DNA from 4 places in the Pantoea sp. X-Soil-MYKO-1785 genome. Region 1 is predicted to be linked to each of the others. Evidence: predicted binding sites of a transcription regulator. Region 1 holds the regulator's gene; each other region holds the start of a gene.
The links. Region 1 encodes LexA, which represses DNA repair genes until DNA is damaged. Its sites were predicted from a motif close to TNCTGTATGTACATACAGNA; they were not measured.
Positions count from the first base shown of each region.

Region 2: a site for LexA is predicted at 1,975-1,994, ahead of dinG (ATP-dependent DNA helicase DinG). Genes of this name have one in related genera too.
Region 3: a site for LexA is predicted at 1,113-1,132, ahead of metR (HTH-type transcriptional regulator MetR). Genes of this name have one in related genera too.
Region 4: a site for LexA is predicted at 1,832-1,851, ahead of AC6I8D_RS22005 (YebG family protein). Genes of this name have one in related genera too.

Region 1 covers NZ_AP036000.1:289,999-293,328, reverse strand. Annotated here, with positions in the region: gene dinF (MATE family efflux transporter DinF) at 93-1,415, opposite strand; gene lexA (transcriptional repressor LexA) at 1,520-2,134, opposite strand; gene AC6I8D_RS01290 (diacylglycerol kinase) at 2,240-2,608, opposite strand; gene plsB (glycerol-3-phosphate 1-O-acyltransferase PlsB) at 2,738-3,330, shown strand, end outside.
Region 2 covers NZ_AP036000.1:1,301,892-1,305,221, forward strand. Annotated here, with positions in the region: gene AC6I8D_RS06055 (MerR family transcriptional regulator) at 1-668, opposite strand, end outside; gene AC6I8D_RS06060 (helix-turn-helix domain-containing protein) at 819-1,382, shown strand; gene AC6I8D_RS06065 (GNAT family N-acetyltransferase) at 1,379-1,897, shown strand; gene dinG (ATP-dependent DNA helicase DinG) at 2,022-3,330, shown strand, end outside.
Region 3 covers NZ_AP036000.1:184,911-188,240, reverse strand. Annotated here, with positions in the region: gene metE (5-methyltetrahydropteroyltriglutamate--homocysteine S-methyltransferase) at 1-1,026, opposite strand, end outside; gene metR (HTH-type transcriptional regulator MetR) at 1,165-2,091, shown strand; gene AC6I8D_RS00845 (YehS family protein) at 2,175-2,654, shown strand; gene AC6I8D_RS00840 (carboxylate/amino acid/amine transporter) at 2,837-3,330, opposite strand, start outside.
Region 4 covers NZ_AP036001.1:435,913-439,242, reverse strand. Annotated here, with positions in the region: gene bglF (PTS beta-glucoside transporter subunit IIABC) at 1-48, opposite strand, end outside; gene licT (BglG family transcription antiterminator LicT) at 219-1,052, opposite strand; gene AC6I8D_RS22005 (YebG family protein) at 1,475-1,816, opposite strand; gene AC6I8D_RS22000 (SIR2 family protein) at 1,964-2,758, opposite strand; gene AC6I8D_RS21995 (non-canonical purine NTP pyrophosphatase) at 2,755-3,315, opposite strand.

The DNA.
Region 1 (3,330 bases):
TGCGCTGCTTACGGTTAATTATAGTAGAAGATTTTAGGTTTGCCGAAACAATACAGAATAATCTGTAGCCTGAGCGCGTCAGAGGCCGGCTATCAGGCGTTAAACCAGCTGTTCTGCTGCCAGTGTTTACGCCAGATCAGCCATAGCGACAGACCACGCAGCGCCAGGAAAACGCTAACTGCCAGCCACAAGCCATGGTTGCCCAGCAGCGGGACGCTAAGTAGCGTCAGGAAGTAACCGAGTGCCGCCACCACCATGCTGTTACGCATCTCCCGGCCGCGGGTTGCACCGATGAACATGCCATCCAGCAGATAACACCAGACCCCCACCAGCGGCAGGATCACCTGCCATATCAGATAGCGATCGGCCGCCTGTTGCAGCTGTTCGATCGAGGTCAGCAGCGCCACGATGTGCGAACCGAAACACGCATAAATCAATGAGAACAGCAAGGCCACCACCAGCGCCTGTCGGCAGGCAGAGTGCCAGACGCGCAGCAGCCGGCTGCCATCCTTCGCACCATGCGCCTCACCGGCGAAGGCTTCAACCGCGTAGGCAAAACCATCCAGCGCATAGGCGGTAAAGGTGATAAACATCAGCAATACCGCGTTCACCGCCACCACCTGCGGACCGATGCGTGCGCCCAGCACCGTCAGCGAGGCAAAACAGAGCTGCAGCATTAACGAACGCAGCATAATGTCGCGATTAAGACGCAGCAGCCGCTTCATGTCACCGCGCCAGCTCTGCTTCAGCATTGCCGGGGTGATGCCACGCAGTTTCAATACCCGCCAGACCATCACCGCACCGACGGCCAGCGTTATATACTCTGCCAGTGCGGTCGCGGTTGCCGCGCCTGCCACACCCCAGTGCAGGCCCATCACCAGCCACAGATCGAGTACAATATTGACCAGATTGCCGATCACCAGCAGGATGACCGGCGCACGCGCGTACTGCACGCCCAGCAGCCAGCCAAGGATCACCAGATTTGCCAGAGTGGCGGGCGCACTCAGCCAGCGGATCTGAATAAACAGCGTCGCCTGTTGCAGAACGCTGGCATCGCCGCCAATCAGATCGGTCGCCAACGCAGCGATTGGCGAACGCAGGCAGACGAACAGCACGCCAGCCAGCAGCGCAATGATTAAAGGCTGGGTCAGCGCACGTGCCAGTGCCAATTTATCGCCGGCACCAAAAGCCTGCGCCGTCAGGCCGGTGGTACTCATTCGAAGGAACAGCAGCAGCATGAAGAGGAAACTGGTGATTGTCGTACCGACCGCAACCCCGCCAAGATAGACCGGGCTGTCGAGGTGACCAATGACAGCAGTATCGACCACTCCCAGTAAAGGAACGGTGATGTTAGAAAGGATCATCGGCAGCGCCAGCCGCCAGAGGTTTTTGTCGGTAGCCGTTAAAAAACGCATTCGCAGTTCCGTGCTCGGTGCCGCTGCAGAGAGGGGAGCAGCAGCGACAAAATTAGGGCAGACAGAATAGCATCAGACGCTACGAATGCGTGGTTATGTCAGACTCAGAGCCATTCGCCGTTGCGAACCACACCGACCGCCAGACCTTCGACCGTCAGCGACTGAGCGCGCGTATCGACGATAATTGGCTCAAAATCACTGTTTTCAGGCAGCAGATGCACAATAGCACCCTGCTTCTTCCAGCGTTTAACCGTTACTTCATCATCAATGCGGGCCACCACAACCTGGCCATTACGCACGTCCTGGGTTTTATGTACTGCGAGCAGGTCGCCATCCATAATCCCGATATCTTTCATCGACATTCCACTGACGCGCAGCAGAAAATCAGCAGAAGGTTTGAACAGGCCCGGATCCACTTTGTAATGGGTTTCGATGTGCTCCTGCGCCATGATCGGCTCACCGGCAGCAACCCGGCCAATCAACGGCAGACCTTCAGACGCTTCTTCTTCCATCAACAGGCGAATACCGCGTGAGGCGCCAGAAACAATCTCAATCACCCCTTTACGTGCCAGTGCCTTAAGATGCTCTTCTGCCGCGTTCGGCGAGCGGAAACCCAGCTGCGCGGCAATTTCTGCACGCGTAGGCGGCATGCCCGTTTGAGTAATATGGTCGCGAATCAGGTCATAGACCTGCTGCTGCCTGCTGGTTAATGCTTTCATCCCGCCCCCTGGTTGTTTATACAGTCGCTGTGAGTATATACAGGTATTGGTGAAATGGAAACCGATTCTCAGGCAAAACGCGCCATCTGACGCGTTGTGGAAGGCTTATCGCAAATGCGACCAAAGCAGCGCGATCCAGACAAACAGTGCCAGTAAGATGCTGATCAGCACCGCCGCGGAGCCCATATCCTTGGCCCGTCCGGCCAAAGGGTGGCGCTCCTGACCGATACGATCCACTACCGCCTCAATGGCGCTGTTGAGGATTTCGACAATGACCACCAGCACCACAGCGCCAATCATCAGAATGCGGGAGACGATATCGACATCCAGCCAGCAGGCGACAATAATGGCGGCCAGCGCGGCCAGCGCCTCCTGGCGGAAAGCGGCTTCGTGTTGCCAGGCGGCGCGCAGGCCCTGCCATGAATAACCTGCGGCTTTCACTATTCTTACAAAACCGGTGGCATTATTTGCCATAGTAAGTGGAACCCTTTCATCGGATTGACGTCAATGTCTGGGCTGCGTGCAATTGGCACCACCACAGATCTTCGCTGCGCTTTCTGGTATGCTTGCGGCGCTTTGCTAACAAGAGGCTTCATGTTGTCTATGTCAGGTTGGCGTAAACTTTATTACAAATTACTGAATTTACCATTGTCCTTTTTGGTAAAGAGTAAGGCCATTCCGGCCGATCCCGTTTCTGAACATGGTCTGGACCCGACCCGGCCCATTATGTACGTTTTGCCTTACGATTCGAAGGCGGACTTACTGACTTTACGCGCGCAGTGCCTGCGGCATCATCTGCCCGACCCGCTTTCTCCGCTGGAGATTGATGGTTCGCTGCTGCCGCGCCACGTTTTTATCCACGATGGCCCGCGTGTGTTCCCCTATTTTGTCCCCAGCGTTGAATCGGTGAAAATCTTTCACGATTACCTGGACCTGCACCGCAATAATCCCAAGCTGGATATCCAGATGCTGCCGGTGACGGTGATGTTTGGCCGGGCGCCAGGCCGTGAGGTTCAGGGCGAAGATACGCCGCACCTGCGGGTGCTGAACGGTGTGCAGAAATTCTTTGCGGTAATCTGGCATGGACGCGACAGTTTTGTCCGTTTCTCGCCGACTGTTTCGCTGCGCCGTATGGCAACCGAACACGGCACCGACCAATCAATCGCCCAGAAACTGGCCCGGGTGGCGCGCATTCA
Region 2 (3,330 bases), 1.0 Mb from region 1:
CGACGGGTCAGTTTTTTACCGGTAAATACAAACATATTCATGCCGGGAAACAGTTCCGGACGCGGCACGTCGAGCGGCTCAGCCAGCACATCGATGCGCCAGCCATGTTGCGACAGCCGCCAGCCTTCCAGCCAGATACGGGTACGATCCTCAATGCCCCAGCCGATAATCAGCGCATCTTTACCCGCTTTTTTGCGGCTGCCGGTCAGGCAGAACGCCACATAATCAATCAACAATCCATCCAGCAGGCTGCACATGGTGCGGGCGGTATTCTGGTCGAGACTGAGCTTCTGGCGCACCGGCATGAAGACGTGATCGATCAGCGCATCAACCGGATGTTCACGACCAATAGCCGCGATCTTGTTACGCAGCTTGGAGGGTCTGACGTGGCGTAACACGCTGATGAGTTCATCCTGCAGGGTGGTCCAGCCGTCGTGCGCATCAACATCACCGCCTTCCAGCAGCGCTTTGACTTTTCCTACCGGCACGCCGCTTTCGATCCAGCGCATGATCTCTTCAATGCGCTGAACATCTTCTTCATCAAACTGACGATGCCCACCTTCGGTACGTTGCGGCTTCAGTAAGCCATAACGTCTTTGCCAGGCGCGCAAGGTCACTGGGTTTATGCCACAGCGCTCGGCGACGTCACCGATACTGTATAGGGTCATAAATTCCTCTATAGACTGATCTGAGTGGAATTACCATAACGAAGCAAACTAAGTTGTACAATACATTTTTGAGTGTACAACTTGACCGCTGCGCCTTTTCTCAGCTATATCTCACATAAGAGAAATAATTCCCAATTATGAGAGGATGCGATGCCGGACCTGAATACAGAACAACGCCTGGCTGCGCGGCTGGCGGAATTACGCTTGCAACGCGGCTGGTCACTGGATGAGCTTTCAATCGCAACGGGTATCAGCCGCGCCTCATTATCACGCATTGAGCGCAGCGAGACCAGCCCCACCGCCGCACTGCTTAATCGTTTGTGCGTGGCGTACGGATTAACCATGTCGCGCCTGCTAAGTGAAGTAGAAGAAGATGCGAAGCTGCTGATCCCATATGAGCAGCAGCCGGTATGGAGTGATGAGGCCAGTGGCTTTCACCGCCGAAATGTGTCACCGCCTGTTACTCATTTTAGATGCGAACTGGTGGAGGGCAAATTACGCCCCGGCGCGCGTATCGATTACGACGCACCACCGATTCACGGTATGGAACAGCATATCTGGCTGCGTGAAGGCGGCCTGACCGTCAGCATGGCAGCTCAGCGCTGGAGCTTACGTCCCGGCGACTGTTTACGTTTTCATCTGACGGGAAAATCGGCCTTTGAAGCGCACCTGACCGAGGGCGCGCACTATTTACTGGTGGTGGCAAAACCATGATTAATTATCAGATGCTCAGTGCCAGCGAGGCACAGCAGGCGCTACCCGAACTGTGTCAGGTGTTGCAGGCCTGCGTCGCAGACGGGGCCAGCGTCGGATTTATTGATGCCGCCGACCATCAGGCGATTGGCCGTTTCTGGCAGGATCGCATCTACAGCCTGGCGAGTGGCGATGCCGAATTGTGGGTGGCGCGTCAGCACGGCAGCGTGGTGGCGACGGTGATGCTCAACAGCAGCTCAATGCCCAACGGCCGCCATCGGGCGGAGGTCACCAAACTGCTGGTGCATCCGCGGGCGCGCCGGCAGGGCATTGCCCGCCAGCTGATGCGGCAGGCGGAACAGCAGGCGCGACTGCAGGGTAAAACGCTGCTGGTGCTGGACACGCGCAGCGGGGATGTCGCCAGCGATCTCTATCGCTCGCTCGACTGGCAGGTCGCCGGCGCAATTCCGTTCTACGCCGAATCCACCACCGGCGAGCTGGATGCCACGACCTATATGTTTAAACTGCTGGGTTAGCCAGTCCCGGACGGCATCCGTGACCGCTTGTGGAACCGCAGACGAAAAAATTGTCCTGAAAGCTGACGCCGCCAGCATACTGTGTAAAAATACAGGCAATTTTTACGGTGTGGTAACAAACAAAATGGCCCTGACAGCAGCAGTAAAAAGCCAGATAGCGCAGTGGTATAAAGCGCTGCAGCAGCAGGTGCCCGATTTTATCCCGCGCGCCGCCCAGCGGCAGATGATTGCTGAAGTGGCAAAATGCCTGGCGGGCGATGATGCGCGCCATCTGGCGGTCGAAGCGCCAACCGGGGTCGGCAAAACCCTCTCTTATCTGATCCCCGGCATCGCGACCAGCCGCGCCCAGGAAAAACGTCTGGTGATCAGCACCGCGAACGTGGCGTTGCAGGATCAAATCTTCACCAAAGATCTGCCGTTGCTGAAGAAAATCATCCCCGATCTCACCTTTACCGCCGCCTTTGGTCGCGGGCGTTACGTCTGTCCTCGCAACCTGGCGGCGCTGGCGGCTGACGACGATCAGCAGGGCGATCTGCTGCTCTATTTGGATGATGACGCCATCAGCAGTACCAAAGAGGAGCAGACGCAGTGCGGCCGGTTGCAGAAAGCGCTGGATCGCTATCAGTGGGACGGACTGCGCGATCACAGCGAGGAAAACGTCAGCGACAGCCTGTGGCAGCGGCTCTCAACCGATAAAGCCAGCTGCCTCGGCGCCCACTGTCGCTGGTATCGTGAATGCCCGTTTTTCGTGGCGCGGCGTGAAATAGAGCAGGTCGATGTGGTGGTGGCCAACCATGCACTGGTGATGGCGGCGATGGAGAATGAGTCGGTGTTGCCGCCGGCTAAAAATCTGATGCTGGTGCTGGATGAAGGCCATCATCTGCCGGAAGTGGCGCGCGATGCGCTGGAGATGAGCGCTGATATCACCCCTGGCTGGAGCAGCCTGCAGCTGGATCTGTTTATCAAGCTGGTGGACAGCATCATGACCCAGATGCGGCCTAAATCCCCGCCACCGCTGGCCAATCCGGAGCGGCTGAAAGCGCACTGCGAGGAGCTGCGCGAACTGCTGACCATCACCAGCCAGGCGCTCAATCCGCTGTTGCCGCCGCACAATCAGCCGGGCGAATACCGCTTTGTGCTCGGGGCGTTACCGCAGGAGCTGCTGGACCTTTGCGCCCGGCTGTTCAAACTCAGCGACGCGCTGCGTGGCCTGAGCGAAGGCCTGATCAATGCCCTGAGCGAGCAGACCGGCAAAGTCGATGTGGTGCGCTTGCACCGTAATCTGCTACAGCTGAACCGCCAGTTCGGCTGGTTTGAATCGGTCAGTAAGCTGTGGCGACTGGCGGCGATGGAAAAAGCCTCTGGCGCGCCGGTGTCGAAATGGATCACCCGCGAACTGCGCGAAGGTCAGGCGCACCTGCTGTTTCACTGCG
Region 3 (3,330 bases), 110 kb from region 1:
TTCCTCATCCAGCCGGCTCTCAACGCTCAGATCGATAGGGCTGTGCAGCAGCGAGCAGGAGGAGCCGATCCACAGCTGCGCACGCTGCGCGATCAGCGGCTGCAGGCGCTCAAACCAGCGGCTCAGATCGGCGCGCCAGACGTTACGCCCGTTGATTACCCCCAGCGACAGCAGCCAGCTGGCCGGCAATTGCTCATTCAGTTGCTGAATATCATCCCGGCCATGCACCAGATCGACATGCAGCCCCTGCACCGGCAGCTGGCGAATTACCTCTATGTTCTGACTGATACTGTCGAAATAGCTGGTGAGCAGCAGTTTGCTCTGTCCCTGCAGTGCATCGTAGGCGGGCTTAAACGCCTCACGCCACGCCTGCGGCAGCTCCAGCGCCAGCGCGGGTTCATCAATCTGCACCCATTCGATATCGCGTTTTGCCAGCTCGGCCAGCACCTGCTGGTAAACCGGCAGGATCGCTTTCAGCAGCGACAGACGGTCAAATGATTCCCCTTTGACCTTACCCAGCCACAGATAAGTCACCGGCCCCAGCAGCACCGGCTTGATGTTGTGGCCCAGCGCCAGCGCCTCGTCGACTTCATCCAGCAACTGGGTCCAGGCCAGCCGGAAAGTCTGGCCCAGCGTAAACTCAGGCACTATGTAGTGATAGTTGGTGTTAAACCACTTGGTCATTTCCGCCGCCGCCGCGGGTTCGCCGGTTGGCGCGCGGCCTCGACCCAGACGGAACAGCGTATCCAGATCAACCGAACCCTCTTTGTTCTGATGACGTGCCGGCACGTTGCCCAGCATCAGGCTGGTGGTCAGCACGTGATCGTACCAGGCAAAGTCACCCACCGGCAGCAGATCGACTCCCGCTTCTTTCTGTTGTTGCCAGTGACGCGCACGCAGCTCACGGCCCACCGCCAGTAATTCCTGCTGGCTGCAGTGACCAGCCCAGTAGCTTTCCTGAGCTTTTTTCAGTTCGCGGCGCAGGCCAATACGCGGAAAACCAAGGGTATGGTTGAGAATTGTCATTCGCTGTTCTCCAGATAATCTTTCACTTTGGCTGACAGCCAAAGATGTTTAGCCGTCCAGATGTTTACACCGCTATAATCTGCGGGTACTGTATGTTCCTCAAGCGCAATATGTTCATTTTCGATATGAAGGACTCTCATGATCGAACTCAAGCACCTGCGGACGCTTCAGGCTCTGCGTAATACGGGTTCGCTGGCGGCGGCGGCATCCCAGCTTCATCAGACGCAATCGGCGTTGTCCCACCAGTTCAGCGATCTGGAACAGCGGCTGGGATTCCGCCTGTTCGTGCGTAAAAGTCAGCCGCTGCGCTTCACGCCACAGGGCGACATCCTGCTGCAGCTGGCCGAACAGGTGCTGCCGCAGATTCAGCAAGCATTGCAGGCCTGTCATGAGCCGCAGCAGACCACTCTGCGGGTGGCGATTGAGTGCCATAGCTGCATCCAGTGGCTGACGCCGGCGCTGGATAATTTCCGTCAGAGCTGGCCGCAGGTGGTGATGGATTTCAAATCAGGCGTCACCTTTGATCCTCAGCCTGCGCTGCAGCAGGGCGAGCTGGATGTGGTGCTGACCTCCGACATCCTGGCACGCTCCGGGCTGTTCTATTCGCCGATGTTTGATTTTGAAGTTCGGCTGGTGCTGGCACCGGATCACCCGCTGGCGCAGGTTGAACATATTGCCCCTGAGGATCTGGCCGATGAGGTGCTGATGATCTATCCGGTGCAGCGTCAGCGCCTTGATATCTGGCGTCACTTTCTGCAACCGGCCGGCGTCAGCCCGGCGCTGAAAAACGTGGATAACACCCTGCTGATGATTCAGATGGTCTCTGCTCGTATGGGCATTGCCGCGCTGCCACACTGGGTGGTAGAGAGTTTTGAGAAGCAGGGACTGGTGGTGACCAAAACGCTGGGTGACGGGCTGTGGAGCCGTCTTTATGCCGCGGTGCGCGATGGCGAGCAGCGTCAGCCGGTGCTGGAAGCCTTTATCCGCTTTGCCCGTCAGCATGCCTGTGAACATCTGCCTTTTGTCCGCGATGCGCTACAGCCCGGTGCGATATTGCAGCGTTAAGTCGGCGGCTACAAACCTGCGCGGCGGTGGGCAAAATCCCCTATAATGCGCAGCCTGTCGACTGACCATGAGAAGATCTCACCATGACTAACAACGATATTCTGCGCAGCGTGCGCTACATGCTCGATCTGAGCGATGCCAAAATGGTGGAAATTTTTGCGCTGGCGCAGTGTGAAGTCCCACAGACGGATATTCAGGCGTGGCTGAAAAAAGATGAAGATGCGGCGTTCCGTCCCTGCCCCGATGTGCTGATGGGTTATTTCCTGAATGGCCTGATCTTCTACCGTCGCGGTAAAAGCGAAGAGATGCCCGCCCCGTCGATTGAGCGCAAGATGAATAACAATATCTTTATGAAGAAGTTGCGCATCGCCTTTGATCTGAAAACCACCGATATTCCTGAGGTACTGAAGCGCGTGAACTTTACCGTTTCGCAGGCGGAAATCGGTGCAATTTTCCGCAAGCCTGACCATAAGAACTATCGCGAATGCGGTGATCAGATTCTGCGCAACTTCCTGAAAGGGCTGGCGATGATCCAGCGTCCGAAGAGTGGAAAGCCAGCTTAACTTCTGTTGCCGATCGCTTCGGGTACCTGCGTGGTCAGCAGTGGCGCACCTGATCGCAAAGAAAGCCTGCATCCATGCAGCACGGCCTCGCCATCCCTGGCCCGGACGATCCACAGGGATGTGAGATTCCTTCGCGATCGGACGCGCCAGCCCGGGAGGCCGCCCCCATGCAACAGCCCTGTTTATGATCGGTCACCGCGCCCCACCACCCAGCGCTTATGCACCCACAGCGAGGCGAGGATCACCAGCGCGCCCGCAATAAAGCTCGGCCAGTGCGGTTTCTCCTGCCAGATGGCCAGGTTAACCAGCAGGCCAGCAGGCACGTGCATGTTGTTCATGATGCCAAGCGTGCCGGCATCGACCTGGGTCGCACCATAGTTCCACATAAAGTAGCCCAGGCCCGAAGCGGCCACGCCCAGCCACACCAGAATGCCCCACTGCAGCGAGGTGGTGGGTAATTTCTGCGGATTGCCCCAGGCAAACCAGGCGATTACCGCGATCGCCACCGCGCCCAGATAGAACCAGGAGAAGGCGGTGTGCTGCGGCATCGGACGGGTCTCCTGCAGGCGCTTATAGCCCACCATACCGGCAGCAAAGCAGATGTTTGCCAGCTGCACCAGCAACAGGCCAGTCCAGAAGTTATCGCTGACTTTGTCATAGCGAATGATGGCCGCAC
Region 4 (3,330 bases), on a different replicon from region 1:
GCCACCGACGTGGCCGAGAATATCTTTCGCCAACGCGTGATAATCCATCTTGATTTCCTTATAGCCATGGCCCGCAGGCGCCGAATGACTGGGTAAAAAAATAAAAAAAACCCGAGAGCAGCCTGTGTGTTCAGGCCGCGCTCAGGTTTTGCCTGCGTTAAGCAGTAACAATCCGGTTTCAGGACAATCCAGTTTCAGGACAATCCAGTTATCGCGTTTTAGCGTGCTTCTTTTCTCACCCGCTCGATATGAAGGGTGAGGAACATAATTTCTTCTGCAGTCAGCTCGCGCTGATAGCTTTTTTGCAGGTGCTGCGCCAGTTTTTCGGCACATTTCCAGGCTTTGGCGTAGTTATCTTTCACTGCCTGATGAAGTGAGATATCGTCATTCTGCACCACGGTACGTGTCAGCATTCGCTGAGCAAAAAACTTCAGGTGAGTGACAAAGCGCTGGTAGCTCAGCGACTCTTCATCGTATTCAATCTGTAACTGATATTTCACCAGCTGCAGGATCTCCTGCAGCACCCGCGTGACGTGCATCACTTCTGGCATTTCGCTGTTGAGCTGCGCCGTGACCAGATGTAAGGCGATGAAGCCGGCTTCATCTTCGGGCAGCTGGACGTTCAGGCGCTGAGCGATAATGGCCCGCGCCTCCTGCCCCAGTTCAAACTCTTTCGGGTAGAGCCGTTTAATCTCCCATAGCAGCACATTTTTTATGGTCAGGCCTTTATGCTGCCGTTCAATCGCAAAATGGCAGTGGTCAGTGAGGGTGATATACAGGCTCTCCTGCAAGATCCCCAGCCGCTGGGTGGCAAGCTGAATGATGCGATCGCAGGTGGTCATCACCTCCAGCGGAATTTGCTTTAAGAGATCCCCCAGCCGATGCATCAGTTCATCGCTTTGCAGCGCAAAAACCTTCTCAACGCGCGCCTGATCAAGCGTGTCGCCGACGCGCTGCTGAAAGGCCAGCCCGCGCCCCATAACAACCTGCTCGCCGCCGTGTTTATCCTGAACAACCACCACATTATTATTAAGAATTTTGGCGATTTTCATTGGAACCCCAGAAACAAAAAAACCTGACCTCCGGCAGAAGCCAGAAAATCAGGTTTTGCCTGCCGAAGCAGTAACAATCCAGTGGCGCTACTGTAGCAGTTTCAATCGCAGCCTCAATCAGTTACGAAAAGAAACGTGATACAGATCGTTGTTGGTGACGTGATTTGCAGCAAGGCGCGTTCAAAAATATAACCCGCTACGGGTTCACCGCGAAACGCCTTAAATGCAGGCATAACGGCGTACGCTATGTATAGGTGGCAATTTTCAGAATAACGCTTTTTCAACGCAAAGCGGTGTAAGCAACGGTCGTTTCAGGCAGGGATTTTGGGTAGGGATGGCAAGCAAGCGGCATAAGGTGAGCATCGGTGCAAGAGACAGCCAAAACAATAACGCCGGAAGGATCGCTTCCGGCGTAAATCGGATCAGGCTGCTTTTACCGCACGGACTTTTTTACTGCCCGACTCTTCAGCCTTGTCATCGGCGCTGTCTGATGCCGTCTCAGACTGACGGGTTGCAGCGGCAACCGGCTCAGGCAGTTTGCTGGTGCGCAGAATATGCTGCACGGCATCTTTCTGCTCGGCGATCAGCAGGCCCAGAGTTTCCGCCTGCGTCTCATCCAGTGCGGGTTGATGCTGTAACAGCCAGTCGGTGAAGGCTTCGGCCATATCGAGCATTTTGTCGTAGGCATCGGCCTCTTTCTTATTGGCAAACGTCATCTTCTCTTCACCCTTTCTGACGACTACAAATTTTGTTTCGACAGCCATGTTTTTGCCCTCTGATACTGTGTATGCATACAGTATATCACGACGATGATGCTTTGCCAGCAGAGAATAGAGTTTATCGGTTATCCCCGGCATAACCTTAACCGGGCACAAACTTTACCTACTCTGCCGGGGAAGGCGCGTTGCCGGCTACACCAGCAGCGCCTCAAGAAAATCGGCCAGCGCTTTACGTGGGTCATCCTCTTCCGAGACGATCATCTCAATCCCCCACTGCCCCAGCACCTCTTTTGCTACCGGATTATTGCGGTTGGTAAACAGATACGATTTCGGCCGCGCCGTCGCCAGCCCGGTGCGGCCCCACATTTTTGTCAGCCGGTAAAACAGCAGCCGAATATTGAAATCGCTGATGCTGTAGCCGACAAACAGCACCGAGTTGCCCATCACGTCATGGGTCAGTTTGATGTCGAGCGGCGAATCGAAATAGAGTCGTTCAAAGTAGCTGCTTTCATCCAGCACAATAGAGGTGTCATCATCGAAATCGCCGTGCAGCTTAATAATGTGGCGTTTATCTTCGGTCAGCGACACCAGATCGGCGGCGTTAGCCACTTTGTAATACGGGACGCCATGCGCATCGTGCGCCGCTTCCAGCCAGCGATCGTAATTGGTGGTATAGATGCGGGAAAAGTTGCCCTGAGTGATCATGGTGTGGATTTCTGAGGTCCGGACATCAATATCCGGGCGATGCCATTCGCGGTCCATCCAGCTTCGCAGCGGGCCGAGCGAACCTTTCTTCTGTTTGTAATATTCCGCCAGCGACAGATGGGTGCCATAGGTGTTGAAGATTTTCGGATCGTAACCCAGCTCATTGGCGAGATGGGCAATCAGCTCATGCCACTCCGGCAAGCCGAGATTGCGTGAGATGCCCGCGCCGGCAAACAGAATCAGCTTACCGGAATCATAAGCACGTTTAAGTTCAGGTTTCATGCGACTCCCCGAGCCGTTTTCAAAAAAGTGGCGAAGCGATCGAGCGCGATGCGCCGCATCGAAATCTCATTCTTGAGTTCACCCATTTCGGCAAATGTCTGATCGTAACCTTGCGGTATAAAGACGCAATCCCACTGAAAGCCGCGTGTCCCGGCCGGTTCCGCGGCGATGGTACCGCGCAGCTCACCGGAAAACTGATACATTTTGCGGCCATCGCAGTAGCCCAGCACGGTTTTAGCCGTCACGGCCTGGCTGTCGAGCCCCTGAACCAGGGCGGTAAAACGCTCCGCATCCAGCCGGTTCCAGAAGATGCGGGTCAGCCCGGCCGGCAGCCCGTTCAGGCCATCCAGATAGAGTCCGGTATGCTCAACGAACAGCGGTCGTCCAATCAGTGAAAAGGCCTTGGTCAGCTTATCGCGCACCAGGTCGAGTTCGTTTTCAGTCTGAATTTCTTCGATACGACGGGAGATAGGCAATACTTCGACCCCGACAGGTTCGAGGATTTTGCGCACCTCCGCCAGCTTTTGCTCATTGGCAGAAAGGAATCTGATTTTCATGGGGCTTCCAGGTTA